DNA from 2 places in the Vibrio sp. QJM3NY_27 genome. Region 2 is predicted to be linked to the other one. Evidence: predicted binding sites of a transcription regulator. Region 2 holds the regulator's gene; the other holds the start of a gene.
What was found. Region 2 encodes PurR, which represses purine synthesis genes. Its sites were predicted from a motif close to TNANGNAAACGTTTNCNTNA; they were not measured.
Positions count from the first base shown of each region.

Region 1 (7,753 bases), 800 kb from region 2:
ACCAATATAAATTGCGTATTTGAATAGAACACTCATAGTAAAAGCGGCTGCTTTATAGCAGCCACAATATTACACTGGTTTCATTTAATTACTGGTAAGTAACATCTACTGCAACGTTAGCAGTATATGTACCAGCAACTAATGTCGCACTTGAAGTACGTGCAGTACCACCAATATTAAGAGCCGCAGTACCACCGGTAAGAGTAATAGCGTTATTAAAGTCGAATTCAGCTGCAATCGTATTTACGCCGTTAACCAAGTTAGTATCAGAAATACTTACTGTTACTGCATCACCAGATTCTCCAGAAAGAGTAAATGCCGCAGCTCCAGCATCACCTTGAGCGATAACAACGTCCGTTGTGTTGTCTGAAGTGATGATACCGAAGTCAAGATCACTTGTTTTTGTCATTGTAATTGCTTGTTTTACTTCTAGTGTTGCATCAAAAGTGTCACTCACAGCGAAAACGTTCGCTGAAGAGATAGAAAGTGCAGATACAGCAACAACCTTAAAGACTTTGTTCATTTCTTTAATCCTTTATATAAAATCGGCTTTATTATTAGGGTTACCTAATAGTCAATCAAAGTTAACAATTAAGTAACAACAATCCTATTTAGAAAATATATATATTGACACTTATTTATAAAGAAATGAGGCGCAGTGAGAATAAGATCACGCAAATTGATATAAATAACACTAACAATAATAATGGTATTGAATCATTTTCACCAATTATATATAAAACTGGTTTTACACTTAATTCCTTTATTTTTGTACGTAATTATTTCTATAAAATACCTTAATTAGAACAACCCTAAAATAAAGAACAAGAATAAACCCTTATTATATTCAGGTTAATTACTATATAGATCACCGTGTTGCAATACAGTCTCAAAAATGAAACATACTGACAATTAAAATAAATTGTAATGAAAATGAAATATTAGAGCTTTATTTATATCCAATTCAAACACGGATTATAGAAAGTATTAACAATGAGACAAACATAACACTCCAGTAAAATTAACCCCGACAATCATAAATACCGAAAATTAATTAAATCTAAGAGGATTGTATTGCGAAAAACACCTTGATTGGACAGAGCCAAGACAGGCAAGTGAAGCAGTTTAAACATCTGTGCTACGGTTTAGACATCTGCGCTGCGGTTTAGACACAAGCACAGCGAATTAGCCTCAGGTACAGCCGATTAGCCACCAGTCAAAAAACAACGAGATGTTTCTAATCACACAGCTTTAGAGTACAAGACAAACAAACTCATTCGCGGTAAACCTCAAACCCGACTCATCGCCTTACAACAGCTAAGGTGAAAAGATAGGTAAAAAAGAGGTACACAGGCAGAATTGTGACCATAGAAAAGCCACAATTGGATTCAAAACCTTCCCCACCGACTCGATTGAATAGTAAAGCACCGTTTTCCGGCAATTTATTTGTGATCTGGGTTGCACGCGTACCGCATACTATCAGATACTGAACAAAACTAACCTTCAGCCACAGTAAACGTTCCGCGCTTGCTGTTCAGGAAATTCAATGAGTTCAGATAATCAGCCGACCTACTTCTTTTTCGATTACGAAACGTGGGGCGTTAGCCCAGCAAAAGACCGTCCGAGTCAGTTTGCGGGTGTTCGTACCGACCAAGATTTCAATGTTATTGGAGAGCCTCTGGTTATCTATTGCCAACCTCCTGCTGATTATCTCCCTGCGCCTGAAGCTGCACTGATCACCCGCATCACACCACAAAAAGCGGCTTCACAAGGTCTTCCTGAACCAGAGTTTATCGCAAAGATCCATGCTGAGTTGGCGAAACCAAATACCACAAGCCTTGGCTACAACAGTATTCGATTCGATGACGAGGTAACGCGTTACACCTGCTACCGAAACTTCATCGACCCATATGCGTGGAGCTGGCAGAACGGCAACTCACGTTGGGATCTATTAGATGTAATGCGCGCTGTTCACGCACTGCGCCCTGAAGGCATTGTTTGGCCAGAGAACGAAGAAGGTTATCCAAGCTTCAAACTGGAACACCTATCTGTGGCAAACGGCATTGAACATGAGAACGCGCACGATGCGATGGCAGATGTTGTTGCGACCATCGAGTTAGCGAAGAAGCTGAAAGCTGCACAACCTAAGATGTTCGATTACCTTTACAACATGCGTCATAAGCGTAAGCTGAATGACCTGGTTGATATTGTAAACATGACACCATTGATGCACGTTTCGGGCATGTTTGGCCGTGACTGCAACTACACAAGTTGGATTGTGCCTATGGCTTGGCACCCAACCAATCAAAATGCCGTTATCGTGGTTGATTTAGCCAAAGATCCAAGCCCACTGTTAGAACTGGACGCTGATGAACTCAGAGACAGACTCTACACCAAACGCAGTGAACTGGGAGAAGACGAGCTACCCGTACCAATCAAATTGGTTCAACTGAACAAGTGCCCTATTCTTGCTCCAGCGAAAACGCTGACGGCTGAAAATGCCGAAACCATCGGTATTGATCGCCAACAATGCTTGAAGAACTTGGCATTGCTGCGCGAACACCCAGAGATCCGCGAAAAACTGATCGGCTTGTACTCACAAGAACGAGAGTACGAAAAGAGTGATGATGTTGATACACACCTTTACGACGGTTTCTTTTCACCTGCTGATAAAACAGCGATGAATATCATTCGCGAAACTGACCCAAATAACTTGGCAGCTTTAGACATCACCTTCGGTGATGAACGTATTAAACCGTTACTGTTCCGTTACCGCGCTCGACATTTCCCATGGACGCTCGACGAAACTGAGCAATTGAAATGGGCGAACCATTGTCGTGAATTTTATGAGAGCCGTTTAGAAGAGTACATGCTCAACCTTGAAAACCTCGCGCATGAACATGAAAGCGACGAGAAGAAAATGGCTATCTTGAAGTCGGTTTATCAGTACGTAGAAAAGTTAGCTAGCTAATTCCATTATCAAGAGACGTAACACTTTGAAAGAAAGATTGATCCAGCTGGTTTACTGCTTAATCTCCTTCACCTTAATCATAGGTGCACTTACAGCAGGTAACGCGTTACAGCACTTTTTGGATACCTCAATCCCAGGCAGTATTTTTGGCATGTTGATTCTGTTTGCCGCCATGGTGATTGGTATTGTTCCTTCGCACTGGGTACAACCCGGTGCAAGCTTGATTATCCGCCTAATGATCTTACTGTTTGTTCCGATCAGTGTTGGGTTGATGGATCACTTCGACATGCTCATCGCGAACGCATTGCCAATTATGGCGAGCGCCGTTGGTGGCACGTTGCTGGTGTTGGTGTCCTTATCATGGTTTTTAGACCGCTTGCTTTCGAGAGGTAACTGATCATGTGGATTCTACTCACCATCGTGGTATTCCTGTTTGCTCGCTGGGTAAGTCAAAAAGTGAACTCACCGCTGTGTAATCCTCTGCTGATCAGCATTGGTATCATCATTCCGATACTCACGTTCTTCAAAGTACCATTTGAGACTTACTATGCAGACAACACCTGGATTACCTACATGCTGCAGCCTGCGGTTGTTGCCCTTGCTTATCCGCTTTACGAACAGCTACCTCAAATCAGAGCCAACTGGCGCATCATCACCTTTGCTTGCACGCTAGGTAGTGTTATGTCGATGACAACGACAGCATTAATCGCAGTGGCTTTTAAAGCGGACTTAACTTTGATTGCGAGTTTATTAGGTAAGTCAGTCACCACGCCAATTGCTATGGAAGTGTCGAGCCATTTAGGTGGTGAAGCAGCGATTGCGGCAATACTGGTATTGATTGTTGGTCTATTTGGGGCAATCTTTGCTTACCCAATCTACAATCTCATTGGTATTAAGAGCCCTATCGCGCGTGGTTTAACCATGGGTACCGTGTCTCACGCTTTAGGTACTGCGACATGTGCTGAAAAGAATCAGGAAGATGCTGCATTCAGTTCGTTGGCATTGGTTCTTTGTGGGGTTATCACCTCAATCATTGCACCGAGTATATTTTCGCTCGTGGTTTGGTTCTATTCTTAACCACTTTGATTACAGTTTATACGCGCTCTAATCGATGAGTTGGTAAATAACTAAACTCACTGGTTCGCGACTTTTAAGCGTTACAGATATCAATAAGCCCAAGCATAACCTGATTATTTCAGTGATAGCTTGGGCTTTTTTCTCTCATTTATTCATCAATACGTGACAAACCAAACTCAATTTCAAGCAATAAGTGCGATATCAATGGTAGTTTTTACTCTTGCAATCGATTTCATCTGTGACCTCACTCTAATTATGCAAACCAATGTAACAGCAACAACGCAGTAGTGATCAAAGTCACAGAAAATTCCTGAGCATTGCATAGAATTAAAGCCTAAGGTCAATTAAGGATTCAACATGAACAGTCGTATTACCCTGGCGCTGGAAAGTGCTCCAACAGCAATCAAAGCACTTTTGAGTGACATCGTATTAGCAGACAACTTTGACGCGACATTGTCTCCAGAACAATTTGCTAGCCTACTGCAAGCAAGTGGTTTAGCGGATGACGAGCTACGTATTGCGCTACTTCCTTTTGCCGCAGCCTATTCTTACGCTCCGCTATCTGACTTTTATGTTGGTGCAATCGTGCGTGGTTTGTCTGGCACTCTGTATTTTGGTGCAAACCTTGAAATCGCTGGTGCTCAACTTGGCCAAACAGTACACGCCGAGCAATCTGCAATCAGCCACGCTTGGATGAAAGGCGAACAAGGTATCTCTGATATCACAATCAATTTCAGCCCTTGTGGTCACTGTCGTCAATTCATGAACGAACTGACCACAGCGAAAGAGCTTAAGGTTCAGCTGCCACAACGTGATGAAATGTCTCTGCAAGAATACCTGCCAGACTCATTCGGCCCTGCTGATTTAGGTGTGACGACTGGCCTAATGACTAAGCTTGATCATAAGCACACGACTGAAGAAACAACGCCTATTGTTGTAGAAGCGCTAGCAGCACTAAACCGCAGCCATGCTCCATACACCAAAAACCTAAGTGGTGTTTCACTGCAATTGACGTCGGGTGAGGTTTTCACCGGTGCTTACGCTGAAAACGCAGCGTTCAACCCGAGCTTACCACCTCTACAAGTGGCGTTGATTCAACTTAAACTGGCTGGCTTCGATTTTGAACAGATTGAAAGTGCAGCGTTGGTTGAAATTGCCGAAGGTAGCATCAGCCACCTAGCGGATACGCAATCTACATTAGAAGCGATTAATCCCGACATTCCAGTGACTTACTTAGCAATCTAAGTACATCTAATTAACAAAATTTTAAATAAGCAGCCCTATTTAACGGGGCTGCTTTTTTTATACCTGTAATTAACGCAACAACTTGCGCAAACGTTTGCTTTTATCATTGAAATAAGTATGATCACCCCGTTTTCAATCAATCGCTCAAAAGATCGGAAGGAATTTCTATGTTTGGTACTGCTACTCGTGAAAATGCTACTCGTGTACTTCTATTAGGTTCAGGTGAACTCGGCAAAGAAGTTGCTATCGAGTGCCAACGTTTAGGCTTGGAAGTTATTGCATGTGACCGTTACGCAGACGCACCCGCGATGCAAGTTGCACATCGTAGCCATGTATTAGACATGTTAGACGGCGATGCACTGCAAGCAGTCATTGAACTTGAAAAACCAGATTATGTGGTTCCTGAAATTGAAGCTATTGCCACCAGCAAGTTGGTAGAGCTAGAAGCTCAAGGCTTAAATGTCGTTCCCACTGCAAATGCGACGAAGCTAACGATGAACCGCGAAGGTATCCGTCGCCTAGCTGCAGAAGAACTAAAACTGAGCACTTCTCCTTACCGCTTTGCAGACACCTTTGAAGACTTCGCTGCCGCTGTTGAATTCGTGGGCATGCCTTGCGTTGTTAAGCCAGTAATGAGCTCTTCAGGTAAAGGCCAAAGCGTTATCAAAACAGAAGAAGACATTCAAAAGTCTTGGGACTACGCACAAGAAGGCGGTCGTACTGGCGCGGGTCGCGTAATCGTTGAAGGCTTCATCGACTTTGATTACGAAATTACGCTACTTACCGTTCGCGCTGTCGACGGTGTGCATTTCTGTGCGCCTATCGGTCACCGCCAAGAAGATGGTGATTACCGTGAATCATGGCAGCCACAAGTGATGTCAGACAACGCACTTAAAGCGGCGCAATACACGGCTGAGCAAGTCGTTAACGCACTCGGCGGTCACGGCATCTTTGGTGTTGAACTGTTCGTTAAAGGCGACCACGTGATCTTCAATGAAGTATCCCCTCGCCCACACGATACTGGCTTAGTGACTCTTATGTCTCAAGACTCATCGGAATTCGCACTGCACGTACGCGCCTTTACTGGTATGCCGATCAAATCCATCACGCAATACGGCCCGTGTGCATCAGCGGTTATTCTAGGCCAAGGCACTTCAACCAACATTCGTTTTGAAGGTCTTACAGAGGCGCTAGACGCACCACAGACGCAAGTTCGCTTGTTTGGTAAGCCTGATATCGATGGTCGCCGTCGTCTAGGTGTGGCACTTACTCGTCGCAACAGCACTGAGACAGCGATTGAAGATGCAATTGAGAGCGCGTCTAAAGTAAAAGTGATTTACTAGCTGTTAATTACCATTTTCTAGCTAATGACTACTAATTGGTAACGACTAACTCAGATCTGAACCATTACGTTCTCGCATCTGAACAATCACGACTTCAAATCTGAACAATAAAAAAGACGGGCTATCGAGCCCGTCTTTTTGTTGGTGTTATCTTTTTTATTGAAGCGGTTTTTTCGCTAGAGAGTTCACTGCGCTTAAGCGTCTGACTCAATCAAGTACACTTCTTCACTAAATCGAGACAAGCCTTTTTTGGCAATCTTCGGATGTTCATCGTCTGCAATATCTTGATTCAACAATGTGATTTTGTATCCCGCGAACAACTGATCAATCTCTAGTTTAGGTACGCTAAACGGAGGCCCTGCCATCTCGTTTTGGTCGTAATCCAGAGTTACTAGAAGGATCTTACCACCCGGTTTCAGTCGTTGTTTCAAACGCTCTACATACTGCACTCGCATCTCTTCAGGCAATGCGACTAAAGACGCGCGATCATAAATGGTATCGACAGGCTGGATTGGCGCTGAGAAGTAATCACCCGTGTAGATGTTCAGTTCATCAAATTGATACAGCTCGTGCTGACCACTGATTTGAGTCACAGTCGGGGTGTAAAGGTGCTCTGCAAAAAATGCGCGAACCGCTATCTGGCTTAACTCGACACCTTGAACATCTTCATGCTTTGAAGCTAGCCAAATCAGATCTTCACTTTTGCCACAAAGTGGAACAAACACACTCTTCTCATAGCTAGGCTCAGTCTTTTCCCAAAATTTAATCAGAAGTGGGTTTACATCTTCGAGGTGGAAACCAATTTGGTTGGCTGCCCATTTATTGTGCCAAAATTCAGGATTATTCATCTTTCGTTCATGTTAAACAATCATAATACAAGGGTACAGTATAGAGAGGTAAGAGCAACCTTAGCTTGGTTTAAAGTACCACATTGGTTTCGATAAAATCAGAAACTGGCTAAGTTCAAAGTTCTGATAATTGCGGAACTAACGGTTGGATTATTTGTCTATATCTTCACATTTTAAAGCAATATTAAACGTTAGAGTTGGTTTCTGTCTTAGCTAGCCCCATTTAATATGTAGTGAGTTTAGTTAAGCTGTTTTTACTCTTATGCGTT
Region 1 is NZ_CM173511.1:1,551,004-1,558,756, reverse strand. Features, by position in the region: gene AC3CIA_RS07035 (DUF4402 domain-containing protein) at 1-36, opposite strand, end outside; gene AC3CIA_RS07030 (DUF4402 domain-containing protein) at 89-523, opposite strand; gene sbcB (exodeoxyribonuclease I) at 1,547-2,971, shown strand; gene AC3CIA_RS07020 (CidA/LrgA family protein) at 2,997-3,368, shown strand; gene AC3CIA_RS07015 (LrgB family protein) at 3,371-4,048, shown strand; gene cdd (cytidine deaminase) at 4,406-5,293, shown strand; gene purT (formate-dependent phosphoribosylglycinamide formyltransferase) at 5,461-6,636, shown strand; gene AC3CIA_RS07000 (thiopurine S-methyltransferase) at 6,831-7,484, opposite strand.
Region 1: the regulator PurR is predicted to act here: its motif matches at 5,376-5,395, upstream of purT (formate-dependent phosphoribosylglycinamide formyltransferase).

Region 2 (7,753 bases):
ATGAGGTCAACGTTATTATCTTCTAACACGTTTCTCATTTGAGCGCCGCTTTCTGCTTCGCTTACTGTGTAACCTTCGTTCTGGAAGTATCCGACCAGTTTACTGCGGGTTACCACATCATCTTCTACGACTAATACGTGATAGCTCATCTACACCACTTTTCTTATTTAATAGTTTCAGTGACTATTCTATTCATAACTCGTAACAATTCTAGTGGTACACAAGATAAAAGCCAGAAACATGGATCTTTTTTGATACAAGACAATCTTAAACCTTGCTATTTATCGTCCATCGCAATTCAATATAGGCATTACTACTAACGAGTAACTTTGCGTTTCGCAAATAACCTTGTTATTCAGCCTTGGTGTGCTTTGCACAAGTAATTTCAAGATGCATATAAGTAACACCACAAGACTAAATCAGGATCTAAGAAATGAAAGATACGAAAGCGTTCAACGAGCAAAGAGCAGAAATATACTGGTTGCTATCAAGCTTATTCGCTAAAGAGCTCACTCAAGAAGAACTCGATCACTACCACTCTGTTGAAATTCGTTCTTTCCTAACTGGTTTAGGCGAAAATGAAACACTAAAGCCGGCGATCGATAGCCTAGTGGATGCGCTAAACCGCCTACAAACGCGTGAGGATGCTCAACTAGAATTGTCTGCTGACTTCTGTGACTTATTCTTAAAAACAGATAAGCATGGCGCACTTCCTTACGCTTCTATGTATATCGGTGAGACTGGCCTTTTGAATGATAAGCCAGCAAAAGATATGGAAGAGATCATGGCCAAGCACAACTTAGTGGTGAACCAAGACCTAAAAGAACCAGCTGACCACATCGCTATCGCACTCGACTTCCTTGGCAACTTGATCATCCGTTCTAATGAAACGGAACTTGAAGAAGAGCTAGAAAAATCGTTCATTGTTCAACAGCAATTTATAGAGCAACAACTTCTTACTTGGGTACCAAAGTTCAACGTTAAATGTCATGACGTTGACGAATTCGGTTTCTACGCATCAGTCTCATCTCTGCTACTTGCATTCTGTACATTGGACACCCAATACCTCGCTGGTGAATAAGCTTATTGGATGACTCGTTAAATAAATTCAGAAGAATGTGACAATTCACCCGGATTTCCGGGTGAATTTTATTGCGAGTAATTTCTAGTCAGTCTAAAATTGTGACCGCAAACGATAAAATATGAAACATTCACGAAATGCTATGCTTATTATAGTTTTGAGCATTTCGGTGTTAAGACAAGCCGCTCAATAGCGGTTTTTTGTTTTTTAGCACTTTAGTACCCAAAGAGCCCTACAAATTTAAGCTCTTAGTTAGGTAGCTTAACGGCTACTTCATTCCGTACTTTGGGAAAGTAGCTTCTAATAGGATAAAACCATGGCCACTATAAAAGATGTCGCTCGCTTAGCAGGCGTATCAACAACAACCGTTTCTCACGTAATCAACAAAACTCGCTTTGTTGCAGAAGCGACGCAAGAAAAAGTAAATAAAGCCGTAGACGAACTGAACTATGCACCAAGTGCCGTTGCTCGTAGTTTGAAGTGCAATACAACCCGCACTATCGGCATGCTAGTTACTCAATCAACTAACCTATTCTTCTCTGAAGTTATCGATGGTGTTGAAAGCTACTGCTACCGTCAAGGTTACACTTTGATTCTGTGTAATACGGGCGGTATCTATGAGAAGCAACGTGACTACATTCGAATGCTTGCAGAGAAACGTGTAGATGGCATCTTAGTTATGTGTTCTGACCTAACTGAAGAGCTAAGAGGCATGTTAGACCGTCACGCTGACATTCCTAAAGTGATTATGGATTGGGGCCCTGAGAGTTCTCAAGCAGATAAGATCATCGACAACTCTGAGGAAGGTGGTTACCTAGCGACCAAATACCTCATTGAGCACGGTCACTCCAAGATTGCTTGTTTAAGTGGCCACTTAGACAAAGCGGCATGTGTTGAACGCATCGCGGGTTACAAACGCGCACTCAACGAAGCTAAGATTGCTACCGATGATAACATGATCATTGAAGGTAACTTCGAGTGTGATACTGCGGTTCTTGCTGCAGAGAAAATCATTAAGATGGTAGATCGCCCAACGGCCGTATTCTGTTTTAACGACACCATGGCACTCGGCCTAATGAGCAGATTGCAAGAGAAAGGAATTCGTATCCCTGAAGATATTTCAGTGATCGGCTATGACAACATCGAGTTGGCTGAATACTTCTCTCCGCCGTTAACAACGGTTCACCAACCCAAACGTCGTGTTGGTAAGAACGCTTTCGAAATTTTGTTAGAACGCATTAAAGATAAAGACCATGAAAAGCGTGTGTTCGAAATGCACCCTGAAATTGTTGAGCGAAGCACAGTTAAAACGTTAAATTAATTGATAAATTCAGTTTAGTTTAATCAAGCGCACCTTTAGGTGCGCTTTTTTTATCAACAACATGAATGAACCTGGTATCATACTGGAAAGATCATTAATTGAAGCAATATCACATTTTGAAATAACAAGTGTGAGCCTCATTCAACAAAAACTTTATTCTATTCAATCAGTCACGCACAGGGCAAATCACTTGAAAGAGTGAGACGCAAAGCTTCCGGCCTAAACCACTCGTTGGTATGGTAGCGGGGTTACCGATGGCAAAATGCAGTAACTACTAATAATTTAGTAATTTACGGCTAATTGACAATTTAATTGCAACATTTTGCTAATCTCTCGGACCTGCTTATTTGGTGGCGTAGTTCAAATACACCGAGATAAATAACATGGATAAACCGATACTAAAGGATTCAATGAAATTATTTGAATCCCTAGGAAAAATAAAATCACGCTCGATGTTTGGTGGCTTCGGTCTTTTTGCTGATGACACTATGTTTGCTCTGGTTGTAAATGACCAGCTGCACATACGAGCAGACAAATGCACAACGAAACAGTTCGAACAACAAGGGTTTCAACCGTACGTCTACAAAAAACGTGGTTTCCCTGTCGTTACTAAATATTTCGCTTTACCCGAAGGCCTGTGGCAAGACCAAGAGAAAATCTTGCAGCTTGCAACGACGTCTCTGGGTTTTGCTAAAGAAGAAAAAGCTGAGCAATCTTCAGCTAAGCCTACTCGACTCAAAGATCTGCCCAACCTTCGACTCGCCACTGAGCGTATGTTGAAAAAAGCAGGGATCGATTCCGTAGAACGTTTATATGAATCTGGCTCTGTAAACGCATTTAACGCCATCAAAGAATCACATGCGTCTTCTGTCAGTATTGAACTACTTTGGGCGCTAGAAGGCGCGATCAATGGCACACATTGGTCTGTTATACCGCAGCAGCGTCGTGAAGAGCTTATCAATCGCGTCAATTAACATTGTAAGTGAAAAACTATATACATAACTAAGCCGCATTTACTGCGGCTTTTTTTATATCTGCTGAAAGTTAATCTATGCTTTGCCTGTCTATCTATACTAATGGTATACATTGAAAATTTAGAGGAAGTATCAATGAGTAAGAAAATGATATTGGGTATTGTGTTGGTCGTAACCATCGTCTTGTTAGGCGTCAATTTCGGCCAATACCTAACGCTTGAAAATGCCAAGGCCCAACAAGCCGTTTTAACTGACTACATTGATAGCAACTTCATTGCTGCCGCTGCTATCTATTTTGTCGCGTATTTAATGATTACTGCTTTCTCAATTCCTGGTGCTGCTGTTGTGACCCTGTTAGGGGCTGCGCTATTTGGTTTCTGGAATAGTTTGCTGCTGGTCTCTTTCGCCAGTGCCATTGGTGCAACCCTCGCATTTCTAAGTAGCCGCTACCTTTTACGTGACTGGATCCAAACCAAATTTGGTGACAAATTAGCAACGATTAACAAGGGCGTTGAAAAAGACGGAGCATTTTACTTGTTTTCTCTGCGTCTGATTCCTGTATTCCCATTTTTTCTTATCAATCTGTTGATGGGTCTAACACCGATGTCCGTGAGTCGTTACTACATTACGAGTCAAATAGGGATGTTACCGGGTACCGCTGTTTTCTTGAATGCTGGTACTCAACTCGCGGAAATTGATTCACTTTCGGGTATCGTGTCCCCTTCAGTACTTTTGTCATTTGCCTTACTGGGTGTATTCCCAATCATTGCAAAATGGTTGATGAATAAATTTCGCTCAGCACCTGTGGCTGAATAACGTCTATCACTGAATAACGTATACTTATAATAGCTAAATAACGCATATAGCCAGATAAGGTTCTATCTCAATGAAAATCTTCAGTGCATCGAATCCGACAGAAGCCCACATCATCTGTGGATTGCTAGAAAGTGTGAATATTGCGTGTGAAGTTCGTGGTGAAGGGTTATTCGGTTTGAAAGGGGAAATTCCATTTACCGAAGAAACTGACCCTTACGTATGGTTATATGAGCCAGAATTGGCGAGCAAAGCCCGGGCAGTTGTTAATGACTACCAGAAACAGCAAGATTCGATCATTTATGAAGAGTGGCGTTGCGGAGAATGTCATGAAGTCAACGAAGCACAATTCGGTTCTTGTTGGCAGTGCGGTGCTGCTTCACCTGAATAGCAGATTTTGAAAGGTAAAGTGGCTCCAACGGCCTTATATAACAACTCGGTCAGATACCTCCTCCAAATAAAAACGGGAAGCTAAAATTAGCTTCCCGTTTTTGTTTCAATTCTATTCGAGCATCTGTTCTGCTAAAGAATCACTGAATTTGCTTTTGTATAAAAGCGATAGATCGTTGATTGAATTCTTCAGGGTTTTCTACGTTACACACATGCCCACAATTGGCAATTTCTACCAACTCACTCGACTTATGCGCTTCTACCATTTCTTTTACTGGCTTGATGAACATGTAGTCGCGCTCGCCCATCAAATACAAAGTTGGAATCGGCAATTCTCGGTCTTTGAAGTACTTCATCAATGGGTTCACATCAGCCGTAAGGATAAACCAGCGTTTAAACTCTTTTTGGCACAGCTTTTTGGCTTCGCGGATAAACAGGTGACGTGATTCTTTTTGGCTTTTTTGTGGCATCACAACGTAAGCAAAAAGGCTGTATAACCACATATAAGGAATGATGTGCTTACTCAAGTTACCCAACTTGATTAAGACTTGAGAGCGAGTGTTGAGTTTGGTCACGGCACCACCTAGCACCATTGAACGTACTCGGCCAGCCGCTAGCTCTGCGACATTACGGACAATAATCGTGCCCAAAGACATGCCTACAAAGTGTGCAGAACGGATTTTCAGATGGTCTAACACCTTAAGAATATCGAGCGTTACCGCTTTGAACGTATAACGATTCGAAATCAGCTCTTTGAGGATGTTGTCTGATTTACCATGCCCTCTCAAATCAATGAGAAGCAAGTTGAAGTGCTGTTTATACGCTTTGATCTGCTTAAACCAAATGGAGGAACTGCCTCCTGCGCCATGCACAAATACAACCCACTCATCGCTCGTAGGGTGAGTAAATGTTTTATGAAATAGTAAACTCTCAGACATACCTATCGCTTTAATTATTGGAATGGAGCTCTGCCTCATCACAAGGCGATGGCTAAGGATATCACGCAATCAAGAAATTTAAGTGATAATAGTGTCAAACCTAACATTAGTCATGTGAATACCTACCCCACCTTTTCTACCTGACTAAAATGAGTTTGCAAGTTTTGTCTTCCTAAACGTGATGTGATCTGACCAGAAAACAAAAAGGCACTCTACTATCAGAGCGCCTTCTACTATTAAGTTCAGTTGTTATACATCAGCTTATTTTACAGCTAATTCAGCACGTTAAAATGCAGAATGGTACATCGTAAGGTATTCTTTTGCCGCATCTTCCCAACTAAAATCTTGTTGCATCGCGTAAAGTTGAACACGCTTAATTTCAGCGGGGTTTTGTGCATAAAGTAGTAATGAACGATGCAATACTGCCAGTAACGCTTGCGGTGTTGGCTCTTCAAAAGCAAAGCCGGTCGCTATCTCGGGATCCTGATCGTAATCATTCACACTGTCTTTTAAACCGCCCACAGAGCGAACAATCGGTAACGTACCGTAAGCCATGCTGTAGATTTGGTTTAAGCCACAAGGTTCGAACTCCGAAGGCATCAAGAAGAAATCAGAACCCGCTTCAACTAAGTGCGCAAGCTCATTATTATACGCTTCTACAAACGAGAACTTATCTGAGTGAAGTGCCGACAGCTCTTTCAGCTGACTCGCTAAAACTGGATCACCAGTACCGACAATCACGATCTGAAGATCGTTTTTCAAAAACTGTTCGATGATAGGCAGTAAGTAATGAACACCTTTCTGATTAGTCAAACGACAAACCATGCCATAAACCGCACAATCGGTGACGGGGAGGCCAACATCTTGTTGCAGTTTTTGCTTACAAGCTGACTTCCCACGAACCATGCTGTGCTTTGTCGCTTTGAATTTACGAGGGAGGAAAGCGTCCGTTTCCGGGTTCCAAGCTCCGTAATCACAACCATTCAAAATGCCAAAAAGATCCGCGGATCTGTACTGGAATTCTACTGCCATACCGTGACTGCCTAATTCCGTTTTCAACTCCTCGGCATACGTTGGACTTACTGCGTTCACCTTATCAGCACACATCACGCCGGCTCTCAGCATTGTGACATGCGTGTCACTCACTGAAGCTTCAGGCACATTGTAGCTATGCATTTCTGGTAGAAATTGCAGTTCATCGTATGCGAACACACCTTTGAAAACTGCGTTGTGAATTGAGATAACACTGCGCGTATTTTCAAAGAAATCATGTTGTTGATAACGTGATTTAAGCAAAAAAGGAACAAAGCCTGTATGCCAGTCATTTGCATGAATGATATCAGGTTGGAAGCCAAGCTTAGGAAGCATATCAAGGCAAGCTGCACTGAAGAACGAGAAACGCTCTCCGTTATCTGCGTAAGCTTGATTATTTTCTGCGTACATTTCTGGACGGTCGAAATATTTGGCACATTCGATACCAAAAACTTGAACACCTTCTACACTCAGTTTTTTGACTTGGTAAGCGGTATGAGGCCAATGATCGAGCTCGGTCGATAAAATGACTTCGGCTGCATCAATGTTTGGAATGTTTCTATACGCGGGAATAGTCACTCGAACGTCCTGTTCGAGTGTTTGTAACGCTTTCGGCAGTGCCTTGGCTACATCAGCCAAGCCACCACTTTTAATCAAGCCTTCAACTTCAGACGCTACAAAAAGTACCGAGAGAGTTTTAGTAACCAACTCGCGCTCCTTTAGAAATAACAACTACACCATCGTCAGATACGTGGTAATGCTTTTTGTCTTCTGTCAGGTTTACACCAATTTGAGTGCCTGGTGCGATGTCTGCATCTTTATCAATGATAACGCGACGAAGTATACAACCCTCGCCCACCTTCACATCACCTAATAAAATACTCTCACTAATATCACACGCTGATGCGATATTGCTGCGGAAGCCTAAAACACTCTTTTCAATACGCGAACCACGTACGTAACTACCGCTACACACAAGACTATCAATGATCTGAATTCGACCATTAGCCGAGTCAGTAAACGTCGCTGGTGGTAGTGGCGGATAGTAAGTGTGTAGAGGCCATTTACGGTTGTATAGCGAGAATGGTGCATCTTTCTTAAGAAGGTCCATATGTGCTTGCCAGTACGCATCAATCGTACCTACATCGCGCCAGTAAACTTCTTCTTTCTCACCAGTAATACGGTTGGTGCTGAAATCATAAAC
Region 2 is NZ_CM173511.1:2,349,781-2,357,533, forward strand. Features, by position in the region: gene torR (two-component system response regulator TorR) at 1-149, opposite strand, end outside; gene torD (molecular chaperone TorD) at 434-1,081, shown strand; gene purR (HTH-type transcriptional repressor PurR) at 1,398-2,402, shown strand; cyclic di-GMP riboswitch class I at 2,573-2,658, shown strand; gene AC3CIA_RS10430 (TfoX/Sxy family DNA transformation protein) at 2,786-3,376, shown strand; gene AC3CIA_RS10435 (TVP38/TMEM64 family protein) at 3,512-4,192, shown strand; gene AC3CIA_RS10440 (putative signal transducing protein) at 4,263-4,580, shown strand; gene AC3CIA_RS10445 (alpha/beta fold hydrolase) at 4,720-5,517, opposite strand; gene glgA (glycogen synthase GlgA) at 5,803-7,257, opposite strand; gene glgC (glucose-1-phosphate adenylyltransferase) at 7,247-7,753, opposite strand, start outside.